2 linked regions of the Serinibacter salmoneus genome follow. The protein of the gene in region 1 binds, or shares a complex with, the protein of each later gene. Links are inferred from orthologs where the notes say so. Each region holds a gene or a part of one and is shown on either strand. Other genes may lie near its edges. The genes, in order: groES and groL.

Region 1 (14,656 bases):
GAGCGGGAACCGCCCCTCCCCGACCACCAGGACTTCGCCGTCCACGCTCGGCGCGGCGAGCGCCGCGTGCTCGCGGACGATCTCCAGCATCGCGGCAGTGACCGCGACCTCCGGCTCGTGCCCGGGCACATCGGATCGCTCCGCATCCGCGAGGATGCCGAACGCCGGCTCCACCCGGCTCAGGTACGTCTCGAGAAGACCTCGGCGCCCGACCGAGGCCCGCAGTACCGTGACCAACCGGTCATGACCCGAATCGATCGCCGCCGCCGCGAGCGAGAGCGCATCGAGATCCTCCACGAGCGCGTCCGGCACCGGCGCGGACTGTTGCGCCATGCGTGCGGCATCGCCCAGTGCGACACCGCGCTCCGTCAGCGCTCGCATCGTCTCCAGTCGTGCCAGGTCCTCCTGCGAGTACCGGCGATGAGAACCGGCGGCGCGCCCCGATGGTCCCAGGCCGTAGCGCCGATCCCACGTACGCAGCGTCGAGGCGGCCACGCCCAGTCGCGCGGCGACCGCGGCCACCGTCAGGTGCGCCTCGACCGCGGCCCGCTCACCGCCGTTGGATGTTCCCCCATCCCGCTGGCTTGACATCGGTTCCCCCTTACCTCGGTCATGCAGCCACACGACGAGTCTGCCAGGAGGACGGCCCCGGGTGCGGAAGAAGTTTTGCGTGCAGTCACACCGCCTCAGACCGCAGCGAACGACCCCGAGGCCGCCCACGAACCACATACCCGCGCACAACGTCGTCCCAGGTCAAGAGCGCAACGACGCTCCACGACCCCGGTCGCGACCAGATGCGCAGGTCCTCATGCGTTCACCTCCGAGCCACCTCCGAGACGCCTAATGCCGCGAACTGGTCACGGACGCCCCTTGAATCGGAATTGAGTCGAATATAAGGTCGTCTCAGCCCGTCAGCCCCCCGACAGGAACGGAAGCCCTCATGGCTGAACTCTCCCGCCTCCCCGGACCCGCGATGCATCACTGGGAATGGCAGTACGAGGGCGCCTGCCGCAAGGCAGAACCGTCGATCTTCTTCCACCCCGAGGGTGAGCGCGGCAGCGCGCGGCGCCGCCGGGACGAGGCAGCAAAGGCAGTGTGCGCACAATGCCCCGTGGTGGCGATGTGCCGCGAGCACGCGCTGTCCGTCCGCGAGCCCTACGGCGTGTGGGGCGGACTGTCCGAGGACGAGCGGGTCGCCATCCTCGACGGCTCGCTGCGCCGGGCCGGCTGAATCGCCCTTCCCGCAACCGGCGCGCGCTCGGGAATCGACGACGGCATTCGCGAGCGCGCCGGTCCTCGATGCCCCTCGACCGGGAATCGCAATGCGGGATTGCGCGTGAGAGGTGCTGACACCGACGACAAACGCCCCGCTCCGGCATGGCCGGAGCGGGGCGTTTGTCGTTGCGCGGGTCAGCGCCCGCCGCGAATCACTTCTCGACGATCGCGAGGATGTCGCGAGCCGAGAGGATGAGGTAGTCCTCACCCGAGTACTTCACCTCGGTGCCGCCGTACTTGGAGTAGATGACGACGTCGCCGACTGCGACGTCCACCGGGACGCGGTTGCCGGAGTCGTCCACGCGACCCGGGCCCACCGCGAGCACCTTGCCCTCCTGGGGCTTCTCCTTGGCGCTGTCCGGGAGCACGAGCCCCGATGCCGTGGTCTGCTCGGCCTCGAGCGTCTGAACGACGATCCGGTCCTCGAGCGGCTTGATGGAGACCGACACGTCGGACCTCCCCTTCCGTATCTGATGGGAACGACAGGTTCAGCACCCTCCCTCGCACGGGTCCGCCGTCGCGGGGGTCGAACCACCACGAGCTCGGGTACTGGGCGAGGACCGCGCCCTCACGGGTGCGACCTCGATCCGCCGCCAGTCTAGGAAGCCGATTAGCACTCGGTCAAGGCGAGTGCCAACGGTCCGCTCCGCACCGAGAATGCGGCAGGATCGTGGGGTGGACCTCGACGCACTCTCCGCCCTGGCCGAACCCGCGGGATGGGCGCTCCTGGCCGAGCTCCCGCCCTACGACGAGAAGCGGAGCCTCGCGCTCGGCTCGGCGCTGCGGGAGGCCGGCTTCGATCCCGCCCTCGTCGCTGCTGCCTTGACCCAGTCCCGGCTGCGAGCCAAGGCGGTCACCAAGTTCGGCGACCTCGCGCGCGACATGCTCTTCACCCCCGACGGCCTGGAGCAGGCCACCCGGCTGAGCCTGGCCGGGAGGCACGCCCACCGCTACGCCCAGGCCGGCGTGCGCACCGTGGCGGACCTCGGCTGCGGCATCGGGGCGGACGCGATGGCGCTGGCCGGCATGGACCTGCGGGTGCTGGCCGTCGAGCGCGATCCCGCCACCGCCCTGGTCGCCGGCGTCAACCTCCGTCAGCTCCCCGAGGCCCGGGTGATCCAAGCCGACGCCCTGGACCCCGCGGCCGTGGACCTGAACGCGGTGGACGGCATCTGGGCCGACCCCGCGCGCCGCACCGGCAAGGGGCGCGTGCACCGCCTTGCCGACCACTCCCCCGACCCCCACACCCTCATGGCGCTGCGCGAACGCGTCCCCGCTCTGGGCATGAAGCTCGGGTCCGCCCTCGCCCACCGGGAGATCCCCGATGACGCCCACGCCCAGTGGATCAGCGTGGACGGCCAGACCCTGGAGGCCGACCTCTGGTTCGGCCCGCTCGCTCCCGAGGGCCCAGGGCGCAGCGCCCTGGTGATCCAGGGCGAGTCGGCCACCAACCTGACCTGGCAGGGCACGGCGAGCTCCGCCGTCGAGCAGGCCCCGGACGGCCCCCTGGCCGGGTATCTCTATGAACCCGACGGCGCGATCATCCGCGCCGGCCTGGTCGCCGAGGTGGCGCGCACCGTGGGTGGGCACCTCATCGACCCGACGATCGCGTACATCACCTCGGCCACCCTCACCCCTACCCCCCTGGCGACGGCGTTCCGCGTGCTGGACTCCATGGGCTTCTCCCTCAAGCGGCTGCGGGCCTACCTGCGCGAGCGCGGCGTGGGGCGCCTGGAGATCAAGAAGCGCGGCAGCGCCCTGGACCCCGCGACGCTCCGTGGACAACTCTCGCTTCGTGGCCCGAACTCCGCCACGATCGTGCTCACACGCATTCGTGGGGCGGCGCAGGTCCTGGTCGTCGAGCGGGTGCCCCACGCCGAGGAGACCTGATGGCCCAGCCTCACCCGCTCACCTTCGCCGAGTCCGCACGCGGCACCATCGGCCTGGAGTGGGAACTCGCCCTGGTGGACGTGGACTCCGGTGACTTGCGCCAGGTGGCCGAGCCGATCATCGAGGCGGTCGCGCCCCCCGGCGGTGGGGAGCACCCCAACATCAAGCAGGAGCTGCTGCTCAACACCGTCGAGGTCGTCTCGGGAATCAACACCACGGTCGACGGCGCCGCCACCGATCTCGATCGGGCGATCGAGGAGATCCGCGGGATCACCGATCCGCTGCGCGTGGAACTGCTGTGCGCGGGCACCCACCCCACGGCGCGGTGGCGGCGGCAGAAGGTCACGAACAAGCAGCGCTACGCCACCCTGATCGACCGCACCCAGTGGTGGGGGCGGCAGATGCTCATCTACGGCGTGCACGTGCACGTCGGCATCGAGGACCCCGCCAAGGTGCTGCCGATCATGCGCGCGCTGCTGACGGTGGTGCCCCACCTGCAGGCCCTCTCGGCGTCCTCGCCGTTCTGGGGCGGGGACGACACCGGCTACGCCTCCAACCGGGCGCTGATCTTCCAGCAGCTTCCCACGGCCGGGCTGCCGTTCCAGTTCGAGACCTGGGGTCAGCTGGAACAGTACGTCGGCGACATGATGCACACCGGCGTGATCGACACCTTCGACGAGGTGCGCTGGGACATCCGCCCCTCGCCCCGGCTGGGGACCATCGAGGTGCGGGTGTGCGACGGCACCACCAACGCGATGGAGCTGCGGGCGCTGGCCGCGATGGTGCACTGCCTCGTGGAGCACTTCTCCCGGATGCTGGACGCGGGCGAGGACCTGCCGACGATGCCGAGCTGGTTCGTGCAGGAGAACAAGTGGCGCTCGGCGCGCTACGGCATGGACGCGATCATCATCACCGACCGCGCCGCGAACGAGGAGCTCGTCACCGACTCCGTGGCGCGGTGGGTGGAGGACCTGCTCCCGATCGCCCGCGACCTGGGGTGCGAGCAGGACCTCGCGAACCTCCGCGTCGTCCTGCGGCTCGGGGCCTCCTACCAGCGTCAGCGCGCCGTGGCGCGCCGCAACGGCGGCGAGCTGGACGCCGTGGTGGGCTCGCTGATCCGGGAGATGCGCGCCGGGCGGCCGCTCCCCAACCCCGCGCGCGGCGCCTGAGCCCCGTTCCCCTCCTTCGCGAGGCAGTTCTGCAGCCACCGCGAGGCAGTTCTGCAGGTCAGTCGCTCAGGATGGCCCGGACCGGCTCGACGCCGTCGAGCACCACGGGCCCGCCCAACAGTGCCTGGTTCGCCTCCCGAACCTGCGCGAACCGCTCCCGGGTCATCACCCAGCGTCGTTGCTCGACGGCCGCGCCCTCCCGCACGAGGCGAGCGGCGCCGTCGGGCACATAGCCCACCCGCGCGGAGACGGCGTTCGAGGCCGGGTTGTCCGCGAACGCACCGGAGCGCACCACCTGCGCGCCGAGCCCGTCGAAGAGCAGCTCGAGCATGAGCGCCCGCATCCGGGTCCCGATCCCGCGCCCCTGGTACTCACGGCCGAGCCACGAACCGGTCTCGACCTCCCCGAGCACCGACCAGTCGGCGCCCGAGGCGCCCTGGATCCCGACGGGGACCCCGGCCACGAGCGCGCCGAGCTCGAGCACCACACGCGAGGGCCCGACGGCGCCGCGCACCTGCCACTGATAGGTCACCACGTTCCGGGCGACCTCGAGGGGCGTCCCGCGGGTCCAGGGCTGGTAGAACGGCATCGCGCCCGGGTCGTGGATGCCGCGCGAGGCGAGGTCGGCGAGGTCGACCATCAGAGCGTCGCCGATCCACCGCAGCTCCAGGTCGCCGGCGCGGGCGCGCAGGCCCGCGGCGGGCCATATCTCGGTGAGGTCCATGTGCCGATGCTGGCACAGGTGGCACCTGCAGAGTTGCCTCGCGGCGCCTGCAGAACCGCCTCGCGGTACCTGCAGAGTTGCCTCGCGGTGCCTGCAGAACCGCCTCGCGGCGCCCGCAGAGTTGCCACGCGGTACCCGCAGAACCACCTCGCGGCGTTTAGGCGGCGGGCGGCACCACCGTGACGCCCAGCGGCATCTGGGAGTCCACCGGCAGGTCCCACGGCGAGGCGGGCAGGCCGGCGCGCGCCACCGCGGAGCCGAGCGCCGCGATCATCGCGCCGTTGTCGGTGCAGTACCGGATCGGCGGGATCCGCACCTCCACCCCGGCCTCCTCACACCGCTGCGCGGCGAGCTCCCGCAGCCGCGAGTTCGCCGAGAACCCACCCCCGATCACCAGCGTGGAGGCGTCGTAGGCGGCGCATGCCCGCAGGGTCTTGGTGACCAGCACATCGGCGACCGCCTCGGAGAAGGAGGCGGCGACGTCGGCCCGCGAGTACGCCTCTCCCGAGGCCTCGTGGGCCTCCAGGTAGCGCGCCACGGCCGTCTTCAGGCCGGAGAAGGAGAAGTCGTAGGGGTGGCGCGCGAGCTCCTTGCCCTTGGACAGGCCGCGCGGGAACGCGATAGCCGCCGGATCGCCCTCCTTCGCGAGCCGGTCCACGTGCGGCCCGCCGGGGTAGGGCAGGCCCAGCAGGCGACCCACCTTGTCGAACGCCTCCCCCGCGGCGTCGTCGATGGTCTGCCCGAGCTCGACCACGTCGGTGGCGATGTCGTTGACCAGCAGCAGCGAGGAGTGCCCGCCGGAGACCACCAGCGCGAGGAATCGCTCCGGGAACGCGCCGTGCACCAGTTCGTCGACGGCGGCGTGGCCCACCACGTGGTTGACGCCGTACAGCGGCACCCCCAGGGAGAGCGCGAGCGCCTTCGCCCCGGCGGTCCCCACCGTCAGTGAGCCCACCAGGCCCGGGCCGGCGGCGACGGCCACGGCCTCCACATCGCCCAGGTCCACCCCGGCGCGGTTCAGCGCCTCGTCCAGGGTGGGGCGCAGCGCCTCGAGGTGGGCGCGCGAGGCGACCTCCGGCACGATCCCGCCGTAGCGCGCGTGCTCGTCCATCGAGGTGGCCGTGACGTCGGCGAGCAGCTCGCGGCCGCGCACCAGGGCGATGCCGGTCTCATCACAGGTGGACTCGATACCGAGAACGAGGGGTTCAGTCACGGGCACCGAGCCTACCGGCGCCGGGATCTGTGACACGCGCCACGGCGCGGAATACTCCGCCACCACGAGGGATTGCCCAGATCATGACCGCCGAGTCGACCACTACGCAGGAGTCCGAGATCGTCGCTGCCCTCTTCACCGAGGGCCGCACGGTGAACCACTTCACCGGGGGCGAGGTGGATCCCGCCGAGGTGTACGCGGCCTACGAGGTGATCAAGTGGGGGCCGACGGCAATGAACGCCTCTCCCCTGCGCCTCGCCGTGGTTCCGCAGGGCCAGGCGCGGGAGGCCCTGGCGCCGCACATGAGCGCCGGCAATCGGGACAAGACCGTGGCGGCGCCGCTGGTGGTGATCGCCGCCGCCGACTCCGACTTCCACGAGCAGATCCCGCTGCTGGCGCCCCACCGCGCCGCGTGGGCGGCGCAGTTGGCCGAGAACCCGGAGCAGCGGGCCGCATTCGCCCGCACCAACGCGCTGATCCAGATCGGCTACCTGATCCCCACGCTGCGCTCCCGTGGTCTCCAGGTGGGGCCGATGGCGGGCTTCGACGCCGCCGGGGTGGACGCCGCGTTCTTCGCCGGGTCGGGGTGGCGCAGCCTGCTGGTGCTCAACCTCGGGTGGGGGATGGCCGACGGCGGAGCGCACCCGCGTGCACCACGCCTGGATGCGGAGCTCGCCGTCCGCACGCTGTAGCGACAACACCGAGCCGGCATGTCCGGACTACCTCGCGATCGGAGCGGGACGGCCTCGGTCAGGCGGGCCCGGCGGCGACCTCGCGGTCGGGATCGTTGCTCCACTGGGAGAACGATCCGGGGTAGAGCGCAGCGTCGATGCCGAGCGAGGCCAGCACCGCGACGGTGTGGGACGCGGTGACGCCTGAACCGCAGTACACCGCGACCTCGGCTGCGGCGTCGTGCGCCTGCGCCACCACCCCGAGGGCGGCGAAGCGGTCCCGCAGGTCCGCCCGCAGGTGCCCGTCGCCGGTGAGGTTCTCGGTGGTCGGCGCGCTCACGGCGCCCGGGATGTGGCCCGCTCGCGGATCGACCGGCTCCACCTCACCGCGGAATCGCTCGCCCGCCCGCGCGTCCAGGAGGACGCCGTCGGCCGAGGCGGCCAGCGCCGCCGCGCCGTCGGCATCCACCACCGCCAGGTGCGCTCCCGCTGCGGGGTCCTCGAGGGTGATGTCGCCCGGTCGTGGGCGCACCGCGCCCTCCTCGAGGTGCTCCCCCGCCGCCACCCAGGCGCGCAGGCCGCCGTCCAGGATCGAGACCCTCCTCACGCCGGCGGCGCGCAGCAGCCACCAGGCGCGGGCCGCGGAGGTGCCGCCGGCGTCGTCGTACACCACCACGTCCCGCTGCGCGGTGATGCCCCAGCGGCGCGCGGCCTCCTGCAGGGTTGCGGTGGTCGGCAGCGGGTGCCGCCCGAGCGCGGGTGAGGCGGGTGCCGCCAGCTCGGTCTCCAGGTCCACGAACACGGCGCCCGGCAGGTGCCCGGCGAGGTAGGACTCGCGCCCATCACTGCGCCCGAGGGCCCAGCGGACGTCCAGCAGGACGGGTGCGTGCGGGCTCCACACCGCGCGACGCACCGCGGTGACATCCACGAAGGCGGGGGCGATCGGCGGCGGCGGCGTCGGCGCCGTCGTCGGCGTCTGGGGCTCGGCCGGTGGCAGGGTGGCCTCGGCCCCCACCGGCCCGACGCCGGCCGTGCGGGAGGGCGCGAGCGGCAACCGCATCACCACCGCGTCCAGCCCCTCGGGCTGGTAGTACTTGCGCCGCAGCGCCACCGGGGAGAACCCGGCGTTGCGGTACATCTGGGCGGCGGCGCCGTCGTTCGCGCGCACCTCGAGGAACAACTCCTCGCCACCGGCCTCGCGGACCGCCGCGATCAGGGCGTCCAGCAGCGCCGTTCCCACGCCGCGGCGCTGGGCGTGCGGGGAGACCCCGATGGTGGTGACCGTCCACTCCGGGTCGAGCGCCACGCCGGCCCAGCCGAGCAACACTGTGGGGTCCTCGTCCTCCACCGCGGCGACGTAGGTCTTGCCGGGGTGAGCGAGTTCGGCCTCGTAGGAGGCCCGGGACCATGAGCCCGCGCCGAACAGCACCGCCTCGAGGTCCATCACCGTGGTGAGGTCCTCGGGCGTGAGCGGCCGCAGCCTCATCGGCCGCCCGCCATCGCCGAGGCGGGCTTGCCGTGGATATCGGGTCGCCGCAGGTACAGCGGTTCGGTCGGTACCGCCTCGCCGCGCTCCACCCGCGCCGCGGCGAGCAGCGCGATCTGGGAGACGTCGAAGCTCGCCGCGAGCACGCGGGCCGCGGCGAACTCCTGCGGGTACAGGTCGGTGCCAGGTCCGGCCACCGCCTCACCCGTGGCCGCCAGGCCGGCGGAGCGCACGACGGCGTGGGGCTCGCTCAGGCGGATCCCGCCGGCGCTCCCGGGCTCGAGGCGGTAACGCGCGGTGTAGACCTCCTTGCGGCGCGCATCGGTGACGATGCGCACCTCGGAGAGACCCTCGGGTGCGTGGGCCGCGACGCCCGCGGCCCATGCGTCCAGGCTCGGCACCCCCCACACCGGCAGGTCGCGGGGCCGGGCGAGCATGGCGGCGGTCACGAGCCCCACGCGCAGACCGGTGAAGGGAGCGGGACCGGTGCCCACGGCGATCGCGTCGAGATCACCGATGCCGACACTCGCCTCCTCGAGGACGCCGGCGACCAGGGGCGTCAGGCGCTCGGCGTGCCCCCGCGGGTCGGGACTGCTCGCGCTCGCGAGCGTCACGCCGTCGCGCACGAGGGCGACGGCGCTGCCGGAGGAGGTGTCGAGGGCGAGGATCGTGGCCACCCCACCAGCCTAGATCCCCCCGCGCGCGCACCCCATACCCGCCGAACGATGAGTTACGCCGCCCCCATACCCGCCGAACGATGAGTTACGCAGCCCCGCAACACCGAAACCCGGCACAACCACCCGCTCGGCGAGAGGGTGCCTGCACAACAGCACGCTCGGTGGCGGGCAGAGGCAGGAGGTCTGGTGAGGGTGGGGGCCGCTCCGGAGTGGCTGGGCGTGAGGCGCGAGGAACGAGCGCCTGGGCAGAGCGGCCCCCACCCTCACCAGGCCGGACCGGACCCGCAGCGCGCCTCAGACCCGCAGCGGGGTGAGGTCCACGCCGGCCCAGCGCTCCCCCACGGCGACCAACGTCACGCTGCGGCCGCGCTCGACCTCGTCCCCGCGGGCCCGATCGATGCGCACCTCCAGCCGGTCGTCGCTGAGGTTCTCCGCGAGGCCCTCGCCCCACTCCACGACCGTGACGGACTCCTCCAGCGAGGAGTCCAGGTCGAGGGCGTCGAGCTCCTCCAGGCCGCCGAGGCGGTAGGCATCCACGTGCACGAGGCCGGGGCCCTCCCCGAGCGGTGGGTGCTCGCGAGCGATGACGAAGGTGGGCGAGGCGACCTGACCGCGCACCCCGAGACCGGTGCCGATGCCCTGGGTCAGCGTGGTCTTCCCGGCGCCGAGGTCGCCGGTGAGCACGAGCAGGTCGCCGGCGCGCAGCAGCGAGGCGAGCGCCGCGCCGAGGGCGCGGGTGGCGTCGGCGTCGGGCAGATGGATCTCGATGGCGGTCTGAGTCTGAGTCATGGGGTCCTCTGGGTGGTGGGCTGGATCGCCCCGTCGCGGTGGTGGACGCGCGGCACCCGCACCCCGAGTCGCGTGACGATCTCGTAGCTGATGGTCCCGGCGGCCTCGGCCCAGTCCTGGGCGGTGGGTTCGCCGTCGGTGCCGGCGCCGAACAGCACCGCCACGTCCCCGGCGGCCGCGCTCGAGTCGGCGCCGAGGTCGAGCACGAACTGGTCCATGCAGACCCGGCCGGCGATCGTGTACCGCCGCCCGGCCACCTGGACCGGTCCTGCGGACCCGGCGTGCCGCGGGATCCCGTCGGCGTAGCCCAGTGGCACGTCGGCCAGGACCGTCTGCGCGGTGGTGGTGTAGGTGTGGCCGTAGCTGACGCCCTGTCCGGCGGGCGCGTGCTTGACCACCATGAGGGAGGCCTCCAGCCGCATCGCGGGCTCCAGGCCCACCTCCCCGGCGCTCACGCCGGGCAGCGGGCTGAGCCCGAACACGGCGAGCCCTGGCCGCACCAGGTCGAAGTGCAGGTCCGGGCGCACCAGGGTCGCGGCGGAGTTTGCCAGGTGGCGCAGCTCCAGGTGGGCGCCGCCTGCCTCGGCGAGCGCCACCGCCTCCAGGAACACCTCGCGCTGGGAGGCGGTGGTGGCGGAGGTGACGTCCTCCGCGGAGGCGAGGTGCGACCACACCCCGACGACCTCGACCTCGCCGGCCGCCTGCGCGCGCAGGGCCTGGTCGAGCATGTCGCGCCAGGCGGGCAGGAACTGCCCGCCGCGCCCGAGGCCGGTGTCGACCTTGAGGTGGATCCGGGCGGTGCGCCCGGTGGCGGCGACGGCGGCGCGCACCTCCGCGAGCGCCCACGGTGCCCCGACCGACAGGTCGATACCGGCCCGAACGGCCCGCGCCAGCGGTGCCCCGGGGGCGTAGATCCACGTCAGCAGGGGCGCGTCGACCCCGGCGGCGCGCAGGTCCAATGCCTCGGACAGTTGCGCCACACCGAGCCAGGTCGCCCCGCCTGCCAGCGCCGCGCGGGCACTGGGCACCAGGCCGTGCCCGTAGGCGTCCGCCTTGACCACGGCCATCACCGGCGCGGTGGCCCGCTCGCGCAGGGCGGCGACGTTGCGCTGGATCGCCGCGAGGTTGATCAGGGCGCGTGCCGGGTAGTCGCTCACCCTCCCAGTGTCCCATCGAGCAGGTCACGGATCACGGACGGGAGCGCCTCGGCCACGTCGAGCGCCGTGATCGGGCCACCCACCGACCCGCCGGCTGGCGCACGCCTGGTCCTCGACGCCTCCACCCCTGCGGCCCCCTCCACCCCGGCCGCCCGCCGCGCCGCGCGCCCGTGCACCGAGGCGGCCACCGCCCCCAGCCGCGCGGTGAGTTCGGGATCGGCGCCGGCGCCCGTGAGGTCGCCCGCCCGGGAGGCGAGCACCATCCCGGCGAGCCCGGCGAGCACGTCCCCGGCGCCGGCGGTGCCGAGCCACGGCGTCGCCTCGGCCTGGGAGTGGACCGGCCCGCTCGGCCCGGCCACCAGCGTGGTGGCGCCCTTGAGCAGCACGGTCGCCCCGGTGAGGTCCACGGCGCGGCGCAGCGCCCGCACCGGCAGTGCCTCCACCCGGGCACGGTCCCAGCCGGCGCGGGGGTCGCGCGCGGCGAGCAGCCCCGCGAGCTCCCCGGCATGCGGCGTGAGCAGCACGGTGGCGGGCAGCCGCTCGGGCAGCACCGCGAGCGCCCCGGCGTCGGCGACCACGGGGATCCCGCGCTCGACGGCGTGGGTCAGGGTCCGCTCCAGCCACGCCAGGCGCTCGGTGTCCCCCGCCCCGACCCCGGAGCCCAGCAGCCACGCCTGCACGCGGCCCACCTGGTCGGCCTCACCCAGTCCGCGCACCACCTCGGGGTGCCGCGTGAGCACCTGGGCGGCCGCGGCGTCGGGCCCGGCGTAGCGGACCATGCCCGCGCCCGCGCGCACGGCCGCGCTCGTGGCGAGCACCGCAGCGCCGGGGTAGGTGTCCGACCCCGCGGCGATGCCGAGCACGCCGCGGGTGTACTTGTGGTCGGCCGGTCCGGGAACGGCCCACTCCTCGGCGAGGTCACCCGCCTCGAGGCGCACGACGGCGTGGCTCGCCCCCGTCAGGTCGAGGCCGAGCGCCACCGTGGTCACCTCCCCGGCCGCGACCTCGGCCGGCGGCAGGAGCAGTGCCGGCTTCGCGGTGCCCATGGTGACCGTGCGGTCGGCGGGGAGAACGCCCTCGGGGAGCGCGCCGTCGTCCACCCCCACACCGCTGGGCACGTCCACCGCCACGACCCAGGGCCGCTCACCACGTGGCCGGGAGGCCATGGCGCCTCGCAGCGCGGTCACGACCTCCAGCGCCCGCCCGCGCAGGCCGCTGGAGGCGCCGATCCCCGTGATGCCGTCCAGCAGCGCCGCGCAGCCGGCGAGGCGCCCCGCGAGCTCGCCCGCGTCCTGGTCGGCGTCCAGGAACCGCGCCCCGGCCGCCCGCGCCCGCGCGGCACCGGCCTCGTGCATCGCCCGCCCGACGCCCACGATCTCCACCGCCGCCCCGCGCCGCGCCAGGTGGGCGGCGGCGATGAGGGCGTCGCCCCCGTTGTTGCCGCCACCCACCAGGACCCCGATCCTGGCTCCGACCACGCGGCCGCGCCGCGCGCGCAGGTCACTCGCGACCGCGAGGGCGAGGGCGAACGAGGCGCGCTCCATCAGCGGGACCCCGGCTGCCAGCAGGGGCGTCTCGGCGTCGACGACGTCCGTCACCCGGTGCGCGGTTCTCATGCCCCTATCCTGCCGCGCGCCCCACCCGCGCACAGGGCCCGTGCGACCGAGGGGGCAATATCGCCGCAAACGGGTTAGCGTGTCGTCAGGCGCGCTTACGCGCCCTCGCACATTTTCTCGGTATTCCTGGAGTCTCCCCTCGTGACGACCTACAAGCAGATCGATTCCCACCCCGAGGCGGTGCGGTTCCCGCTGATGGAACTGCCCGTCATCGGATTCGTCCTCGCGTTCGTCTGCGGAACGCTGAACGCGTGGACGCTGATGAATGCCGCCACGTTCGCGACCGTGCAGTCCGGCAACGTGGCCTCCTCCGGCATCTACCTGGCCACCGGTGAGTGGTCGAAGTTCTTGTTCGCCTGGGGTTCGGTGATCGCGTTCGGCCTCGGGTCCTTCGTCTGCGGTTACTTCATGACCACCTGGCTGCGCAAGGGTCGCGTCTACACGGTGCCGGTGCTGTGGGCGGAGGGCCTCATCATCGCCCTCATGGCCGTGCTGTGGGCCACCAGCGTGATCCCCGAGACCAAGACCGGCGCGCAGATCGTCTGCTTCGTGGTGAGCTTCGTGGCCGGCGCCCAGGGCAACTCCTTCCACAAGAACCACGGCATGCTCTACGGCAACGTGGCGGTCACCTTCGTGGTGCAGGCCGCGTTCAACTTCCTCGTGCAGTCCTTCATCAACAAGAAGGGCATCAACGGCGAGCCGAACCTGAAGTGGTCCGGGATCTTCTTCCTGGTGCTGCTGGGCTTCGCCGGCGGTGGCGCGATCGGCGCCCTGACCAACGTGTGGCTCGGCTGGGAACACGACGCGACCCAGGACGGTGTGCTGGTCAACGGCACCCCGGTGGCGGGGACCGGGTGGGCGCTGCTGCTGCCCGCCGCGCTGACGATCATCCTGGCGCTCATCGCCGGCCGCCAGAAGCACCGCAACCTCGACCCGGACCCGACCGCCGGCGGCCTGATCCCGTGACCGGCTGACGCCGGCACACGCTCAGCACACGCTCAGGACAACCACAAGCGCCCGCGACCCATGGGTCGCGGGCGCTCGTGTGTGCGGCAGGTCGACCTCAGCCGCGTGCGGCGGCCGTCCACCGGGCGTCGGCGGGCAGGACCGCCTGCGCATCCCAGGTCCGGCTCGCCTGCTCGACCCAGGCCGCGACGTCGGGCAGCGTCATGGTGGTGGAGTTGATCTGGATGTCCGCCACCACCCGCTCCCCCTGCGCCGCCTCGGGGTCGGGGATGTGCTCGACCGTGACCCGGGAGTGCAGCTCGATCGCGCCCCACCCCTCCTCCGGCTTACCCGCCGCCACGGCCTTCGCCCACACCTCGGCCATGAAGGAGCTCGCCACTGCCCCGGCGTACAGGGTGTGGGTCGTCTCCTCGCCGCCACCCGAGCCGTGGGTGATGCTGTGCTCGGCGAACCCGGTCAGACCGGGAACGAACGGGGTGGCGGCGACCTCGGTGAACGGAGTGGCCATCAGGCGAATTCCGCCCGGATCGCCTCACCGTGCTGGTTCAGCGTGGGCGCGTCGTGCTGCGCCCCGTAGGAGTTCCAGGTGCCGAACTTCATCGGCGAGCCCGGCACCTCGCGGCCGTCCACGACCTTGACCATGCCGCGCTCGATGATCTGCGGCAGGCGGCGGGTGTCGTCCACGTTCAGCACGATGCCGACCGGCACACCCGCGGTCTCCAGGGCGTCACGCCACACCTCGGCGACATCGGTGGTGGTGACCGACTCGATCGCGGCCTTCACGTCCGCCCAATTGGTGGCGCGGTCGGAGTTGGTGACGAACCGCTCGTCGGTGACCCACTCGGGGTGCCCGAGTGCCTCGGAGAACACCTTCCAGAGGTGGTCGTTGCCCACGCAGACCGCCAGCGGCTGGTCCTTGGCCTCGAAGGTGTCGAACGGGTACATGAACGGGTGGCGGTTCCCGATCCGGGTGGGGCGCTCGTGCAGGCCGAGGGCGTCCATGAGTCCGTGCTCGAGCAGCAC
Region 2 (15,258 bases), 1.7 Mb from region 1 along the record:
ACGCTTGGCACGCGAGACCGAGGGTGCGGGATCGAGCACGCTCACCGAGAGGGCCTGCGGGCCCTTGCGGCCGTCGGCAACCCCGTAGTCCACGCGGGTACCCGGACGCGGGTTCGTCACGTCCTGGGGCAGCGCCGAAGCGTGCAGGAATACCTGCGTTCCGTCGTCGCCGGTGATGAAGCCGAATCCTCGATCGGCATCGAAGAACTTGATTTTGCCTGTGGGCACTGGTGGTCCATTTCAACTGCACGGGCGGTGGAGATCCCATGGTAGCGGCCCGCACCACCGATCCCGTCTCGTTACCCGGCCGTCCGCGCCGACCTGCACACCACCGCCACAATCGGGGTGTGACCGCCTCCTGCGCGCGGCCTATCGTGGGCGGGTGCCCGAGGCCCATCCCGACCTGCTCGCGTGGAGCGACGACGCCCTCGCCGACCTGCTGCGGCGGCGGCCCGATCTGGCCACGCCGGCGCCGGGGAGCATCACCGCCCTGATCACGCGTGCGGGCACGGCACACTCCCTCGCCCTGGCGGTCAGGCGCCTGGACCGGGCGCACCTCGCCGCCGCCGAAGCGGTCGTGGCACTCACGGTGCTCGAGCGAGGAAGCGATGCCGAGTCGGTGAGCCACGCGATAGGCCTCCCGGCGCTGCCGTTGCTGCAGTCCCTGGCCGCTCAAGCCCTCGTGGTCCCGGAGTCCACGGGATGGCAACCCGTCCCGGGCCTGCGCGAGGCGCTCCCCCAGCCGGTCGCCGGACTCGCACTCGATGTCACGCGCGAACCGGGCGCGAGCGCCGCGACAGAGCGCGACCTGCGCACCCTGAGCGACGGCGCACGCCGTATGCTGGACGCGCTGTTGTGGCGGTCCCCCGTGGGCACGCTGCCGCGGGACACCGAGGGGCCGGCCGCGACTGCGGTGCGGGAACTGCGGGACGCGGGTGCCCTGGTGACGCACGGGAGCGGACGCGTGGCGGTCCCGGGGGCGATCGCCCTGGACCTGCGCGGGGGACGCACTCACCGCTCGATCCCGGCCACTGCCCCTACCCCGCAGGCCGTGGCGCGCGAGGAGGAGTCGATCCGCGCGGAGGCCGCACTCGCCGGCCAGGAGTGCGTCCGGCACCTCGAGGACCTCACGGATGCCTGGGCGAACCGGCCCGCCCCCGCGCTGCGCTCGGGCGGGGTGGGTGTGCGCGAGTTGAAGCGGACTGCCGATGAGCTCGGCCTGGCGGAGCAGGATGCCTCCCTGCTGATGGAGCTCGCCGCCGAGGTCGGGGCGGTGGGGACAGTGACCGACGAGGACGGCGTCCTGTGGGCACCGGTCCAGGACGACGGGTTCGCCCGCGCGCCCAGCGGTGGACCACCCGCTCGGGGTGGCACGCAGGCACCGGGGACGACCGACCCGGTGGCGATACGGTGGGCGGAGATGGCCGCGGCCTGGTGGCGCAGCGACCGCGCGTTCGCCCTGGTCGGGTCCCGCGCGCCGGACTCTGCCCTGTACTCCGCCCTCGAGCCGGGCCTGGAACGCGGCTGGGCCCGATCCCTGCGTCGCTCCGTGTTCGCTGCGCTTGCGGCCTGGCCGCACGCAGCCGCTCCCGACTCCGAGGCGATCCAGGCGCACCTCGCGTGGTCGGCACCGGTGACACCGCCGCCGACCTGGGCGGTGCAGGCGGTGCTGCGGGAGTCGGCATGGCTGGGCGCGATCGGCGCGGGCGCGCTGAGCGAGGTCGGACGAGCCCTGCTCGACCTGGAGGAGGACGACGCCGACCCCGATGACCCCGCCGACCCCGACGACGGACGCGGCACCGACCGGGAAGTCGAGAACCGGGACGTCGAGAACCGCGCAGGCGAGGACCGGGCAGACGAGACCCGCCCCGGCGGGGGTGTGCCCAGCCCGACCGCGACGCGGGAGCGAGTGCCCGCGGCGCTCATCGCGGCCTGCGCATCGGTCCTGCCGCCCACCGTGGACCGGATGGTGGTGCAGGCCGACCTCACCGCCGTCGTGCCCGGGCGACCCAGCGCGGCGCTTCGCGCGCTGCTTCGGGTCAGCGCACAGGTGGAGTCACGCGGCGGGGCGCTGACGGTACGTTTCACACCCCGCTCGCTCGAGACCGCCCTGCACGCCGGCACCAGCGCCGGCGCGCTCCTGGAGGACCTGCGCGAGGCCAGCATGACGCCGCTGCCGCAGGCACTGGAGTATGCGATCGGTGACGCCCAGCGACGTCTCGGTTCGCTGCGCGTGGGCGCTGCCACGTGCTATCTCCGAGCGGACGATCCCGCGGAGCTCGCCGCTCTGCTGGCCCATCGCGACCTCGACCTGCGACCGATCGCCCCGACTGTCGCCATCACCCACCATCGCCCCACCACACTGGCTCACCTCATCGGTCGGCACGGGATGACAGCGCGGGTCGAGGGACCCGACGGTGCCCTGCTGGAGCTCGGCCCGCGGCGCACCAGCGCCCCCACCCGCCCCGCGACGTCGAGTGCCCACCGCTCCTCCCGGGTCACACGGACCGCCAGGCAGGCCGCGGTCCGTGCCATGCGCGAGGGCGAGGAGCGCGCCGGTTTCTCCAGCGCGAGCGGGGGCGAGGGCGGCACCGACCCGAGCGTGCTGCGCGCGCGGCTGGCCGCCGCGGTCCGCACCGCAGCGCCCGTGGTCCTGGCCATCGCCGACGGCGACGGTGCGGTGGTGCGGCGGCGTGTGCTCCCGCTGCGGGTGGGAGTCGGGTCCGTTCTCGGACGCGATCTGGAACGAGGGACCGACCTCACCGTGGCCCTGCACCGGCTCCTGGACGTCGCCACCTGAGACAATGGCCGGATGCCCGATGGTGCCCTCATCGTCCAGTCCGACAAGACCCTCCTGCTCGAGACCGCGCACCCGGATGCGACCGCGGCCCGACACGCTGTCGCCCCGTTCGCCGAACTGGAGCGCGCACCCGAACACATCCACACCTACCGCATCACCCCGCTCGGCCTGTGGAACGCCCGTGCGGCGGGCCATGACGCCGAGGGCGTGGTCGACGCCCTCGTGCGGCACAGCCGCTACCCCGTGCCGCACGCCCTGCTGGTGGACGTGGCCGAGACCATGTCGCGCTACGGCAAGCTCCAACTGCTCGCGGATCCCGCGCACGGGCTCGTGCTGCACGCCCTCGAACCCGCCGTGCTGACCGAGGTCCTGCGCTCCAAGCGCACCCGGGGACTGGTGGGCGAACGGCTCGGGGACGCGGACGCCGTCGTGCACCCCTCCCAACGCGGCCCCCTCAAGCAGGCGCTGCTGAAGCTCGGGTGGCCCGCGGAGGACCTCGCGGGCTACGTGGACGGGGAGAAGCACCCGATCGCCCTGACCCAGGAGGGATGGACTCTGCGGCCCTACCAGCACGAGGCCATCGACTCCTTCTTCCACGGCGGCTCCGGGATCGTTGTGCTGCCCTGCGGCGCGGGCAAGACCCTCGTGGGTGCGGGCGCCATGGCGGCCTCCGGCACCACCACGCTGATCCTCGTCACCAACACCGTCAGCGCTCGGCAGTGGCGCGACGAACTGCTGCGCCGCACCAGCCTCACCGAGGACGAGATCGGGGAGTACTCCGGTGCCCGCAAGGAGATCCGCCCGGTGACGATCGCGACCTATCAGGTGCTCACGCGCAAGCACAAGGGTGCCTACCCGCACCTGGAGTTGCTCGACGCCAGGGACTGGGGTCTCGTCCTGTATGACGAGGTGCACCTGCTGCCCGCCCCGATCTTCCGGATGACGGCGGACCTGCAGGCGCGCCGCCGGCTCGGTCTGACCGCGACCCTGGTGCGCGAGGACGGGCGGGAGGACGAGGTGTTCTCCCTCATCGGGCCGAAGCGGTATGACGCGCCGTGGAAGGACATCGAGGCACAGGGATACATCGCCCCCGCCCGATGCATCGAGGTGCGCCTGACCCTGCCGGAGGACCTGCGGATGACCTATGCCGCCGCGGAGCCGGAGGACAAGTACCGCCTCGCCGCCGCGTCACCGGGCAAGACGGAGGTGGTCCGCGCCCTGGTCGCCCGGCACTCCGGTGAGCCGACCCTGGTGATCGGTCAGTACCTCGACCAGCTCGCGGAACTGGCCGAGACCCTGGATGCCCCCCTGATCACCGGGGAGACGAGCGTGAAGGAACGCGAGCGGTTGTTCAACGCGTTCCGCAGCGGCGAGGTCGCCGTCCTCGTGGTGTCCAAGGTCGCGAACTTCTCGGTGGATCTGCCCGGGGCCAGCGTGGCGATCCAGGTCTCCGGCGCCTTCGGCTCCCGGCAGGAGGAGGCCCAGCGCCTGGGCCGGCTGCTTCGCCCCAAGGGCGAGGGCCGCACCGCGCACTTCTACGCCGTGGTGGCCCGGGACACCGTGGACGCCGACTTCGCGGCACACCGGCAGCGCTTCCTCGCCGAACAGGGGTACTCCTACGAGATCGTGGACGCCGAGGACCTGGGCGCACACGAGCAGCGCTAGGCAGCACCGAGCCCCAGCGAGCAGCCTGAACCGACCCGGCACGTTGCGTCCAGCGCACCGAAGGGCAAGGATCACCCCATGCAGCTCGGGCTTCCACGACCCCTCACGCACGCCTCCACGACCCCCTCCGGGCCGCCCGGCCGCCGCAGGGGTCTGCGCACGCTCCTGACAGCGCTGCTGGTGGGCCTCGGCATGCTGACCGGCGCCGGCGGCGCCGTCGCGGACGCGCCCTTCTCCATGCCGCAGCCGCTCGTGGACACCACCACGGACCAGGTGCTCGCGGAATCCACCGCGCAGATCGAGGCCGCCCAGGTCCAGGTACAGGACGCCGGGGACTACTGGCTGTGGGTGGTGTACGTGGACTCCTTCGACGGTGTGGACCCCGTGGAGTGGGCGGATGAGACCGCCCGCAGTTCCAGCCTGAACGATGAGGACCTGCTGCTCGCGGTGGCGGTGGAGGATCGCGCGTTCGCGATCTCAGCGGCGCAGTCCGTGCCCGACGGCGTGGTGAACGGGGCCTATGACGCGGCCCGCACCGCGCTCTCGCAGGCCGCGTCCGGCTCCGCTCCCTGGGGGGAGGCGGCTGTGGCCGTCGCGGACTCCCTCACCGCTCCCAGCGGCGCGGCGACCTTCTTCGTGGTGGCCGCGATCGTCGTCGTGGTCCTGGTCCTGGTGCTGTTCCTCTACTACCGGGCGAGCAAGAAGCGCCGCGCGGCCCTCGCCGAGCAGGACACGCAGTCGCTCGTGGACCGCTCGGGCAGCGAACTGGTGGCCCTGGACGACCAGGTGCGCACCATGCAGGAGGAACTGGGTTTCGCCCAGGCCCAGTTCGGGACCGAGGCCACCATCGAGCTCTCGCGAGACCTGCAGGCGGCGACCGAACGCACGACCCACGCCTTCCAATTGCGCCGTCAGCTCGAGGAGTCGTCCGACGAGGCCATTCGGCGCCGCTGCGCTGAGGAGATCCTGGCTGTCTGCGAGCAGACGCAGGCGGCGCTCGAGGCGCACGAGGACCGTCTGGACGAGATGCGCCAGGCGCAGCAGGACGCCCCCGCCGCGCTGGGCCGGCTCTCCGAGCGTGCCGAGAGCCTGCTCCCCCGCGTCCAGTCGGCACGGGAGCAGGTGGCCGCGCTGGCGCAGCGCTACCCGGCCACCGCGCTGGAGACCGTCCAGGACAACCCCGACCGCGCCGCCGCGCTCATCGACTCGGCACGTGCTGCCGTGGCCGAAGGTCAGCAGGATGTCACCGCGGGCGACCTCGCCGCGGCGGTGGAGGCGACCCGCGTGGTGGAACACGCCCTGGGGCAGGCCGAGTCGCTGCTCGACGGCGTGGCCCGCGCGGAACAGGACCTCGCCAACGCGGGAGCGCGGGTGGCGAGCGCCATCGCCTCGATCAGCGGCGACGTCGCCGACGCCAGGCGCCTGGCCGCCACCGACGCCGGGGTGCAGGCCCTGGTGACCGGCGCCGAGGACTCCATCGCCCGCGCGTCGCGTGCCACCGACCCCGGCGGTGACCCGTTGGGCGCCCTGGCCGAGTTGGCGCAGCGGGAGGCCGCGCTGGACGGCGCCCTGGAGCCCTACCGGGAGGCGGACGAGATCGCCCGCCGCGCCCAGGCGCAACTGACCGAACGCTCTCAACGGCTCACCTCCCAGATCCAGGGGATCGACGCCTTCATCTCCGCACGCCGCGGCGTGGTCGGGCCCCAGGCCCGCACCGAACTCGCCGAGGCGCTGCGACTGATGCAGCAGGCGCAGCGCCGCGGCCCAGCCGACCACAAGGCGGCCGCGGCGGACCTGACGCAGGCGGAGCAGCACGCGACGCGCGCCCACCAACTCGCCCAGCAGGACGTCTCCTCCTGGCAGTCCACCCCGCAGCAGGTGCCCGGACGGGTCGGCGGTACCGGTGGGGTGGACCTCGGATCCCTGGTGCTCGGCGGGATCCTCGCCGGTGGCGGTCGCCGCCGCGGGCCCTCCGTGCGGTACGGCTACGGATCCTCGCGCGGGAACACCATCAGGTTCGGCGGCTCGGGTGGTCGCTCACGGGGTGGGTCCCGGGGTGGCGGCTTCGGCGGCGGCTCACGTGGCGGTGGCCGGGGCGGCTCGCGTGGCGGTGGCCGGGGCGGCCGCTTCTAGCGTTCTCCTAGGCGATACCCAGCGAGCGGCCCTAGGGTCGAACCCGACAGCATCATCCGCGCGGCTTCGGCCGGCGGCCGACACGGAGAGAAGGAGATCATGGCGGAGAAGCAGACGATCCTCGGACGGATCGGACAGCTGGCGCGGGCCAACATCAACTCGCTGCTGGACCGTGCGGAGGACCCGCAGAAGATGCTGGACCAGCTCATCCGGGACTACAAGAACACGATCGTCGAGGCCGAGAACGCGATCGCCCAGACCCTGGGCAACGTGCGCCTGGCGCAGTCCGACCTCGAGGCGGACAAGGCGGCCGTGCGGGACTGGGGCGCGAAGGCGACCGCCGCCGCCCAGACCGCACAGCGCAAGGCGTCCGAGGGCAACGAGGCCGAGGCGCAGCGCTTCACCGAGCTCGCTCGCATCGCCCTGGGCAAGCAGCTGGAGTACGAGCGCGAGGTCGCCACCGAGGAGCCGATCGTGGCCTCGCAGGCCGAGACCGCGGAGAAGCTGAAGGCCGGCCTTGCCGGGATGAAGGACAAGCTCGGACAGTTGCAGGACAAGCGCGACCAGCTCGTCGCGCGGGCGAAGGCCGCCCAGGCCCAGGCGCAGATCCACGACGCGATCGGCTCGATCAACGTGCTCGACCCCACCTCGGAGATCTCCCGGTGGGAGGACCAGGTGCGCCGCGAGGAGGCGATGGCCGCCGGCCGCGCCGAGCTCGCCGCCTCGAGCCTGGAGTCCCAGTTCGCCTCCCTGGAGTCCGCGGGAGACGAGGCCGAGATCGAGATGCGTCTCGCGGCGCTGACCAACCCCGGCGGGGTCCTGCCCGCCTCCGGCAAGCGCGACGAGATCACGGGCGGCTGAGATCGCGACCATCCCGCCATGGCGAGGCCCGAGCGCGTCTGCGCTCGGGCCTCGCCGCTAGGGTGAGCCCATGGAGACTGACGCGCAGCGCCGCACCTACCTGCTGGTCGACGGTGAGAACATCGACGCCACGCTCGGGCTGAGCGTGCTGGGGCACCGTCCCAACCCGGAGGAGCGTCCGCGCTGGGAGCGGGTGAACAACTTCGCCCGGGAGCGGTGGGGTCAGCCCACCACCGCGCTGTTCTTCCTCAATGCCTCCAACGGGCAGATGCCGATGAGTTTCATCCAGGCACTGCTCGCACTGGGCTACCACCCGATCCCGCTGTCCGGGGCGCCGCACGAGAAGGTCGTGGACATGGGTATCCAGCAGACGCTGGAGGCCATCGCCGAACGGGGCGGCGACGTGATGCTGGCCAGCCACGACGGCGACTTCCTGCCGCAGGTGGAGCGCCTCCTGGAGGGTGATCACCGGGTCGGCGTCCTGGCCTTCCGTGAGTTCACCAACGCCCACTTCTCCGAACTCACCGACCGGGGCCTGACGATCCACGACCTGGAGGACGAGGTCGGCGCCTTCAACACCCCGCTACCGCGGGTGCGGGTCATCCCGATCACCGAGTTCGACCCGATGCGCTACCTGTAGCCGTTCGCGCCGTCTCCGGCTCACCTGGACCTGCCGCGCCTGGGAATCGCCCAGGCGCCTCCCAGGAATCCCCCAGGTACGCCCGCCATGATGGCCGGGTGAACACGACCGCAGCCCGCACCTCCGCCTCGACCGCCACCCGGGAGCCCGAGGCTCGCCTCGCCGTCGTGGACGACGAGGCCAACCTGCGCGATCTCCTGGGTTCCTCGCTCACCTTCGCCGGGTTCGAGGTCCACACGGCCGGTTCCGGCGCGGAGGCCGTGACGCTGATGACGCAACAGAGCGTGGACCTGGTGGTCCTGGACGTGATGCTCGGCGACATGGACGGCTTCGAGGTCACCCGCGTGCTGCGCAACCGCGGCATCACGGTGCCGGTGCTGTTCCTCACGGCGCGCGACGACGTGGAGTCCACCGTTGCCGGCCTCACCGTCGGCGGGGACGACTACGTCACCAAGCCCTTCAGCCTGGAGGAGCTCGTGGCGCGGATCCGCGCCGTGCTGCGCCGGACCAAGGAGTCGAGCGAGTCCAGCGCGATCCTGCGCTACGCCGACCTGGAGATCGACGACGACGCCCGCGAGGTCCGCCGCGCCGGGCGGTTGATCAACCTCTCCCCCACGGAGTTCGAGCTGCTGCACTACCTGGTGGCCAACGCCGGCCGGGTGCTCTCGAGGATGCAGATCCTGGACCACGTGTGGGACTACGACTGGCGGGGCGAGCCCACGATCGTGGAGTCCTACATCTCCTACCTGCGCCGCAAGGTCGACGCCCCGGGCCCGGACGGCGAGGAGGTCGTCCCCCTCATCCACACCCGGCGCGGCCTGGGCTACGTGCTCAAGACACCGTGAGCCGCGCTCCGACGGCGTGGCGCAACGCCCCGCTGCGGGTCCGCCTCGTGGCGCTGTTCTCCGTGTTGCTCGTGGCGGCGCTGAGCGCCGTCGGGGGGCTCGCGCTCACCCTGCTGCAACGCTCGTTGGTGACGGAGTTGGACGAGCAGCTCGCCGGCGCCGCTCAGCCACTGGTCTCCCAGTCCCTGGAGTCCTTCGACCGACCCGGTGGCGGCAGTACGGGCGACCCGCTGCGTCCCACCGACTACGCGGTGATCATCGCCGACACCGAGGGCAGCGTCGTCACCAGCACGCTGAGTCAGGACTCGGGGGCCTCGCTCCCGGACGTCGGCTCGATGGACCTGGCCACCGTGGAGGAGTGGGGGAACTCCCCTCGGACCGTCCCCTCGCAGGAGGGAACCGGGCAGTGGCGGGTGCTCGTGGCGCCCCTCAGCAGCGGGGAGGGGACCGTGGTGGGCACCGCCGCCGTCGCCCTGCCGATGAGCTCGGTGAACGCGACCATGTCCACGATGGTCAAGGCCATCGTGGCCATCGGGATCGGCGTGCTCGTGGCCGTGGGCGTGGCCACCTACCTCGTGGTGCGCTCCAGTCTGCGCCCCCTGCAGCAGATCGAGACGACGGCCGCCGGTATCGCCGCGGGTGACCTCTCCAAGCGTGTGCAGGGCGGCCCGGAGACGACCGAGGTCGGCTCGCTCGCGGCGTCCCTGAACACCATGCTCGGCCGCATCGAGGAGTCCTTCGAGGTGCAGCGCGCCAGTGAGGAGAAGATGAAGCGTTTCGTCAGCGACGCGAGCCACGAGTTGCGCACGCCCCTGGCGACCGTCAAGGGCTACTCCGAGTTGTACCGACTGGGCGGCATCCCCGAGTCCGAGATCGCCGGGGTGATGACACGCATCGAGGGTTCAGCGACCCGCATGGAGGCCCTGGTGCACGACCTGCTCACGCTGGCCCGGCTCGACGAGAGCGCGCCGCCCGCCGTCACCCGGGTGCCCCTCGCGGGCCTTCTGCAGGACGCCGCGGCGGAGTTGCGTGCCCTCGACCCCGAGCGGCGCGTCACCGTGGAGGTGGCCCCGGACCTCGCGGCGCTGGCCGAGGAGGCGGGGCTGCGACGCGTGCTGACGAACCTGCTCGGCAACGCCGCGAAGTACACGCCGTCCGGTTCACCGGTGGAGATCCTTGCCCACCGCGTACCCGCCGACGCCCTCGAGCCGCGCCAGCGCGAGGGGGTCGAGGGCGGCGAGGTGGGCGAGGTCGTCATCGAGGTGCGCGATCACGGCCCCGGTGTCCCGGAGCGCGATCGCGCCCGCATCTTCGAGCGATTCGCCCGCCTGGACTCCGGCCGCACCCGCGATGCGGGTGGCACCGGGCTCGGCCTGTCGATCGTGGCCTCCCTCGTCGCCGCCATGTCCGGTGAGGTCGCCTGTCTGCCGACACCCGGTGGCGGCGCGACCATGCAGATCCGACTACCTTCCGCCTGAACCCGCCACGGCCACCCAACGGGGTTACGATGGTCGCCGCCGTCGCGAGAGGTGGAGAGATGGGCGTGACCCAAGCGCCACAGTGGTTGGTCCCGGCGTTCGTCCGTAGTGCACGAGCGATCGGGGCGGATGCCCCACAGCCCCAGATCGAGGCGGTGGCGCTGGGTCTCATCGACAACTGGTCGAGTCCGGACCGGCACCACCATGCCCTCAAGCACCTGGTCGACGTGCTGGCGAGCATCGACGAGATCGCCGAGGAGACCCACGATCCCGACGTCGTGCGCATCGCCGGCTGGTACCACGGCGCGGAGTTCACCTCGGGTGTGGTGGCCGCCTACTCCCAGCGCGCCGGCGAGGACACCGAGTCCAGCGCCGACCGCGCACGCGCGGAACTGACCGGGCTCGGGGTGCCGGCCGAGACCGCCGAGCGGGTGCGCGACCTGATCCTGCAGATCCATCGCCACTCCGCCTCCGAACGCGACGTCGACGCGCAGGCCCTCAGCGACGCCGACCTCGCGGGTCTGGCGTGCGAGCCGCAGAAGTACGCCGCCTACCGCAAGAACGTCCGCGCCGAGTTCGCGCACATCCCCGCCGAGGACTACCTCCAGGCGCGGATCAAGATCCTGCGCAAACTCACCTCCCGCTCGCGGATCTTCTGCTCCCCCATGGGTTCACGCTGGGAGGAGCCGGCACGGGAGAACATCGCCGCGGAACTGTGCCGCCTGGAGAACGAGCTGGACGGGTTGGACCGCACCGAGGCCGCCCCGCAGGTGCGCGTCGAGTCCTCGGCGCACCCGGCGGAGGGTTCCCAGGTGCACCGGGTCTCGCAGGCCGAGCAGAGCGGCACCACCCTCGGCCGGGCGCCGCGCCTGTGACCGGCCGCGAGGCCACCCACCCGCTTGCGGCGTCGGCCGCCGAGGCGCTGCACGCCTGGGAGCCGAGCACCGAGACCCAGCGCTCGCTACGCGAGGCCTACCTCGCCGCGCTGCTCACCGACCCGGCGATGCTCTGGCGTTCCCACCGCGCCGGGCACCTCACGGTCGGCGGCCTGGTCCTGACAGCGGACGCCACGCACGTGCTGCTCGTGCTGCACCCCAAGGCGGGGATGTGGCTCCCGCCCGGGGGCCACCTCGAACCCGAGGACCCCACCCTGCTCGCGGGCGCCCTGCGCGAGGTGCGCGAGGAGACCGGGGTGAGCGACGCCGTCGCGCACCCCGCACCCGTCTACCTCGATGCGCATCCGTTCTCCTGCCGCGGGGAGCCCAGCCGTCACCTGAACATCGGGTTCGCGATGCGCACACCGGCCACGCCCGACGGCGCCCTGCCGCCCGTGCAGATCAGCGAGGAGTCCCTGGACGTGCAGTGGTGGCCGCTGGATGCACTGCCGCAACCACGACCGGCGCGGCTGGAGGCGGAACTGCGGGCGGCCGCGCTCGCATGATCCTGATCGATCCTCCCGTGTGGCCCGCGCACGGGACGGTCTTCTCCCACCTGGTCTCCGACGCCTCGCTCGGCGAACTGCACACCTTCGCCGTGGCCGCCGGCATCCCGGCCCGGGCCTTCGACGGCGACCACTACGACGTGGCCGCGCGCTGGCACGAGGTGCTCATCGCCCGTGGGGCGGCACCGGTCAGCGGCGGCGACCTGGTGCGCCGGCTGCGCGCGAGCGGCCTGCGCCGCACCGCCCACGCGCGCCGGGCGGAGCGGGATGACCTCCGGCGACGCTGGGCCGGCCTCAGCGACGGGAGCACACCGGGCGCGGCCTGGGGCGGGATCGGCGAGGATCTGCTGGCGCGCTGGTCGCAGCGCGGGCGGCTGCACCATGGGCTCACCCACCTGCGCGAGGTGCTGGACGCCGTGGACCTGCTCACCGCCCGGGGCCAGGCCCCGAACCAGGTGCGACGGCGGGCCCTCCTGGGTGCCTGGTTCCACGATGCGGTCCACCGCTCGGGGCGGGCCTTCGAACACCAGGGGGGCCGCGCCGTCGTGCCCGGTCAGGACGAGCGGGACAGCGCGGCGCTGGCGCGCGCGGCGCTCGCGGGGACCCGACCCGCACGCGAGGGCGAGGCGGTGGCGGCCCTCGTGACGATGACCGCGGACCACCGCCCGAGCCCGGGGGACCAGGCGGCGGCGATCCTCAGCGACGCGGACCTCAGCGTGCTGGGGTCCTCCCCCACGCGCTACGCGGACTACGCCGCCGCCATCCGTGGCGAGTACGCGGACGTCCCGGAGGCGGACTTCCGCGCGGGCCGCGCGGCGATCCTGCGGGATCTGCTCGCCGGGGACCTGTTCCACACGCCGGCCGGACGGGCGCGCTGGGAGGACGCCGCGCGCCGCAACATCGCCGACGAGATCACCCGCCTCACCTCGGACTGACCGGACTCTCCCGCCGAACGTGCCCTTGCGCCGCCCGCGCGCGAGCGAACCCTGCGCAACCCATCGCTCGGCGCACCCAGCTCCCGCCGAACGTGCCCTTGCGCCGCCCGCGCGCGAGCGAACCCTGCGCAACCCATCGCTCGGCGCACGGGGCACGCGAAACGGGCGGCCACCCCCGAGGGGGTGACCGCCCGCTGACTCACTGCGCGCGCGAGGCGCGAGGTGGTCGGCTCAGCCTCAGAAGCCCATGCCGCCCATCTCGTCGCCGCCGCCGGCGGGAGCCGGAGCCGGGGGCTCGGGCTTGTCGGCGACGACGGCCTCGGTGGTCAGGAACAGACCGGCGATGGAGGCGGCGTTCTGCAGCGCGGAACGGGTCACCTTCACCGGGTCGTTCACACCGGCGGCCAGCAGGTCCTCGTACTCGCCGGTGGCGGCGTTGAGGCCCTGACCGGCGGGCAGGTGACGGACCTTCTCGGCCACGACGCCGCCCTCGAGACCGGCGTTGATCGCGATCTGCTTGAGCGGGGCGTCGATCGCGAGCTGCACGATCGTGGCGCCCGTGGCCTCGTCACCCTTGAGGTCCAGCTCGGCGAAGGCAACCTTGCCGGCCTGGATGAGGGCGACGCCACCACCGGCGACGATGCCCTCCTCGACGGCCGCCTTGGCGTTGCGCACGGCGTCCTCGATGCGGTGCTTGCGCTCCTTGAGCTCCACCTCGGTGGCCGCACCCGCCTTGATGACGGCCACGCCGCCGGCGAGCTTGGCGAGGCGCTCCTGGAGCTTCTCGCGGTCGTAGTCGGAGTCGGAGTTCTCGATCTCCGCGCGGATCTGCTGCACGCGGCCCTCGAGCATCTCGGCGTCGCCGCCGCCCTCGACGATGGTGGTCTCGTCCTTGGTGACGACGACCTTGCGGGCCGTGCCCAGCACGGACAGGTCGGCGTTCTCCAGGGTGAGACCCACGGTCTCGGAGATGACCTGACCACCGGTGAGGATGGCCATGTCCTGCAGCATCGCCTTGCGGCGGTCACCGAAGCCGGGAGCCTTGACGGCCACGGAGCGGAAGATGTTGCGGATCTTGTTGACCACGAGGGTGGCCAGCGCCTCGGACTCGACGTCCTCGGCGATGATCACGAGCGGCTTGCCGGACTGGATGACCTTCTCCAGCAGCGGCAGCAGGTCCTTGACCGTGGAGATCTTCGACTCCACCAGCAGCACGTAGGCGTCCTCCAGGACGGCCTCCTGGCGCTCCTGGTCGGTGACGAAGTACGCCGAGAGGTAGCCCTTGTCGAAGCGCATACCCTCGGTGAGCTCGAGCTCCAGGCCGAGGGCGTTGGACTCCTCGACCGTGATGACGCCCTCCTTGCCGACCTTGTCGATGGCCTCGGCGATGAGCTCGCCGATGGCCGGGTCGTTGGCGGAGATGGCGGCGGTGGCGGCGATCTCGTCCTTGGTCTCGATCTCCTTGGCCTGCGTGCGCAGCGCCTCGGTGACCTTCTCCACGGCGACGTCGATGCCGCGCTTCAGCGCGATCGGGTTGGCGCCGGCGGCGACGTTGCGCAGACCCTCGCGCACGAGCGCCTGGGCCAGCACGGTGGCGGTGGTCGTACCGTCACCCGCGACGTCGTCGGTCTTCTTGGCGACCTCCTTGACGAGCTCGGCGCCGATCTTCTCGAACGGCTCCTCGAGCTCGATCTCCTTGGCGATCGAGACGCCGTCGTTGGTGATCGTGGGGGCGCCCCACTTCTTCTCCAGGACGACGTTGCGGCCCTTCGGGCCGAGGGTGACCTTGACGGCGTCGGCGAGGCGGTTCAGGCCTCGCTCCATGCCGCGGCGGGCCTCCTCGTCAAAGGCAATGATCTTGGCCATGTGGCTGACGATCCTCCGTGTTCGGGCGTGTCACCGGCTCGATGCCCGCGACGGACGACGGCGCCGAGCACGGTCTGGTCCCGTACCCCGCGACGCCTCATCGGCTCCGGTGGTTCTGTCACTCTCACCGCGAGAGTGCTAACGCCATTATTGGCACTCTCACCACGAGAGTGCAAGCAGCGGTGCCCCGCGCGCGGGCACCCATCGCCTACCGTGGCGTGGTGACCTCCCGACCGACCTCGCGCCGACTGACCCGCTGGGGCCTGGCCTGGCGCCTCCTGGCCACCGCGGCGGCCCTCGGGGTGCTGACCGCGGGCCAGCTCGTGGACACCGACGACTACTTCCCGCTCGGCTCCCTGTCGCAGTACGGCGCGCCGAAGGACCTCAACGGCACCGTGCGATCGGTCTACCTCGAGGCGCAGTTCGAGGGCGAGAGCGAGATCCGCACCCTCGGCCTCAACCACGCCTCCACCGGCGTGGCGCGCGGCGAGATCGAGGGCCAGCTCGGCCGGTTCATGGACGATCCCTCGCTGCTCCAGGCGATCGCGGACGCCCACGCCCGGCTCCGCCCCGAACGCGCTCAACCGGAGGTGC

Evidence for each region.
Region 2: the proteins of groES (region 1) and groL are in contact, whole or in part, in a cryo-EM structure (PDB 8P4O), measured with the Escherichia coli proteins. The link is inferred for Serinibacter salmoneus from one-to-one orthologs.

What each region holds. Positions count from the first base shown.
Region 1 is NZ_PDJD01000001.1:602,043-616,698, reverse strand. Bases 77-2,965 are described here. They hold groES (co-chaperone GroES), read right to left. Parts: upstream 1,725-2,965; coding sequence 1,428-1,724; downstream 77-1,427. Other genes in these bases: ATL40_RS02645 (class I SAM-dependent methyltransferase), read left to right, coding at 1,951-2,965; ATL40_RS02655 (WhiB family transcriptional regulator), read left to right, coding at 941-1,231; ATL40_RS15155 (MerR family transcriptional regulator), read right to left, coding at 77-591. Outside these bases: more of ATL40_RS15155, read right to left, coding at 1-76; more of ATL40_RS02645, read left to right, coding at 2,966-3,165; ATL40_RS02640 (glutamate--cysteine ligase), read left to right, coding at 3,165-4,334; ATL40_RS02635 (GNAT family N-acetyltransferase), read right to left, coding at 4,393-5,058; tRNA (adenosine(37)-N6)-threonylcarbamoyltransferase complex transferase subunit TsaD, read right to left, coding at 5,216-6,271; ATL40_RS02625 (malonic semialdehyde reductase), read left to right, coding at 6,355-6,963; ATL40_RS15320 (sulfurtransferase), read right to left, coding at 7,022-8,002; tRNA (adenosine(37)-N6)-threonylcarbamoyltransferase complex dimerization subunit type 1 TsaB, read right to left, coding at 8,425-9,105; tRNA (adenosine(37)-N6)-threonylcarbamoyltransferase complex ATPase subunit type 1 TsaE, read right to left, coding at 9,400-9,894; alr (alanine racemase), read right to left, coding at 9,891-11,051; ATL40_RS02600 (bifunctional ADP-dependent NAD(P)H-hydrate dehydratase/NAD(P)H-hydrate epimerase), read right to left, coding at 11,048-12,667; ATL40_RS02595 (DUF1275 family protein), read left to right, coding at 12,809-13,633; ATL40_RS02590 (hypothetical protein), read right to left, coding at 13,731-14,141; ATL40_RS02585 (CaiB/BaiF CoA transferase family protein), read right to left, coding at 14,141-14,656. UniProt on the Escherichia coli protein: Together with the chaperonin GroEL, plays an essential role in assisting protein folding.
Region 2 is NZ_PDJD01000001.1:2,330,392-2,345,649, forward strand. The notes cover bases 12,351-15,258. They hold groL (chaperonin GroEL), read right to left. Parts: upstream 14,665-15,258; coding sequence 13,036-14,664; downstream 12,351-13,035. Other genes in these bases: ATL40_RS10465 (DUF4031 domain-containing protein), read left to right, coding at 12,351-12,798; ATL40_RS10475 (hypothetical protein), read left to right, coding at 14,886-15,258. In the rest of the region: ATL40_RS10415 (cold-shock protein), read right to left, coding at 1-228; ATL40_RS10420 (helicase-associated domain-containing protein), read left to right, coding at 383-2,800; ATL40_RS10425 (DNA repair helicase XPB), read left to right, coding at 2,813-4,465; ATL40_RS10430 (TPM domain-containing protein), read left to right, coding at 4,544-6,598; ATL40_RS10435 (PspA/IM30 family protein), read left to right, coding at 6,698-7,459; ATL40_RS10440 (NYN domain-containing protein), read left to right, coding at 7,530-8,099; ATL40_RS10445 (response regulator transcription factor), read left to right, coding at 8,198-8,944; ATL40_RS10450 (sensor histidine kinase), read left to right, coding at 8,941-10,422; ATL40_RS10455 (HD domain-containing protein), read left to right, coding at 10,482-11,297; ATL40_RS10460 (NUDIX hydrolase), read left to right, coding at 11,294-11,863; more of ATL40_RS10465, read left to right, coding at 11,860-12,350.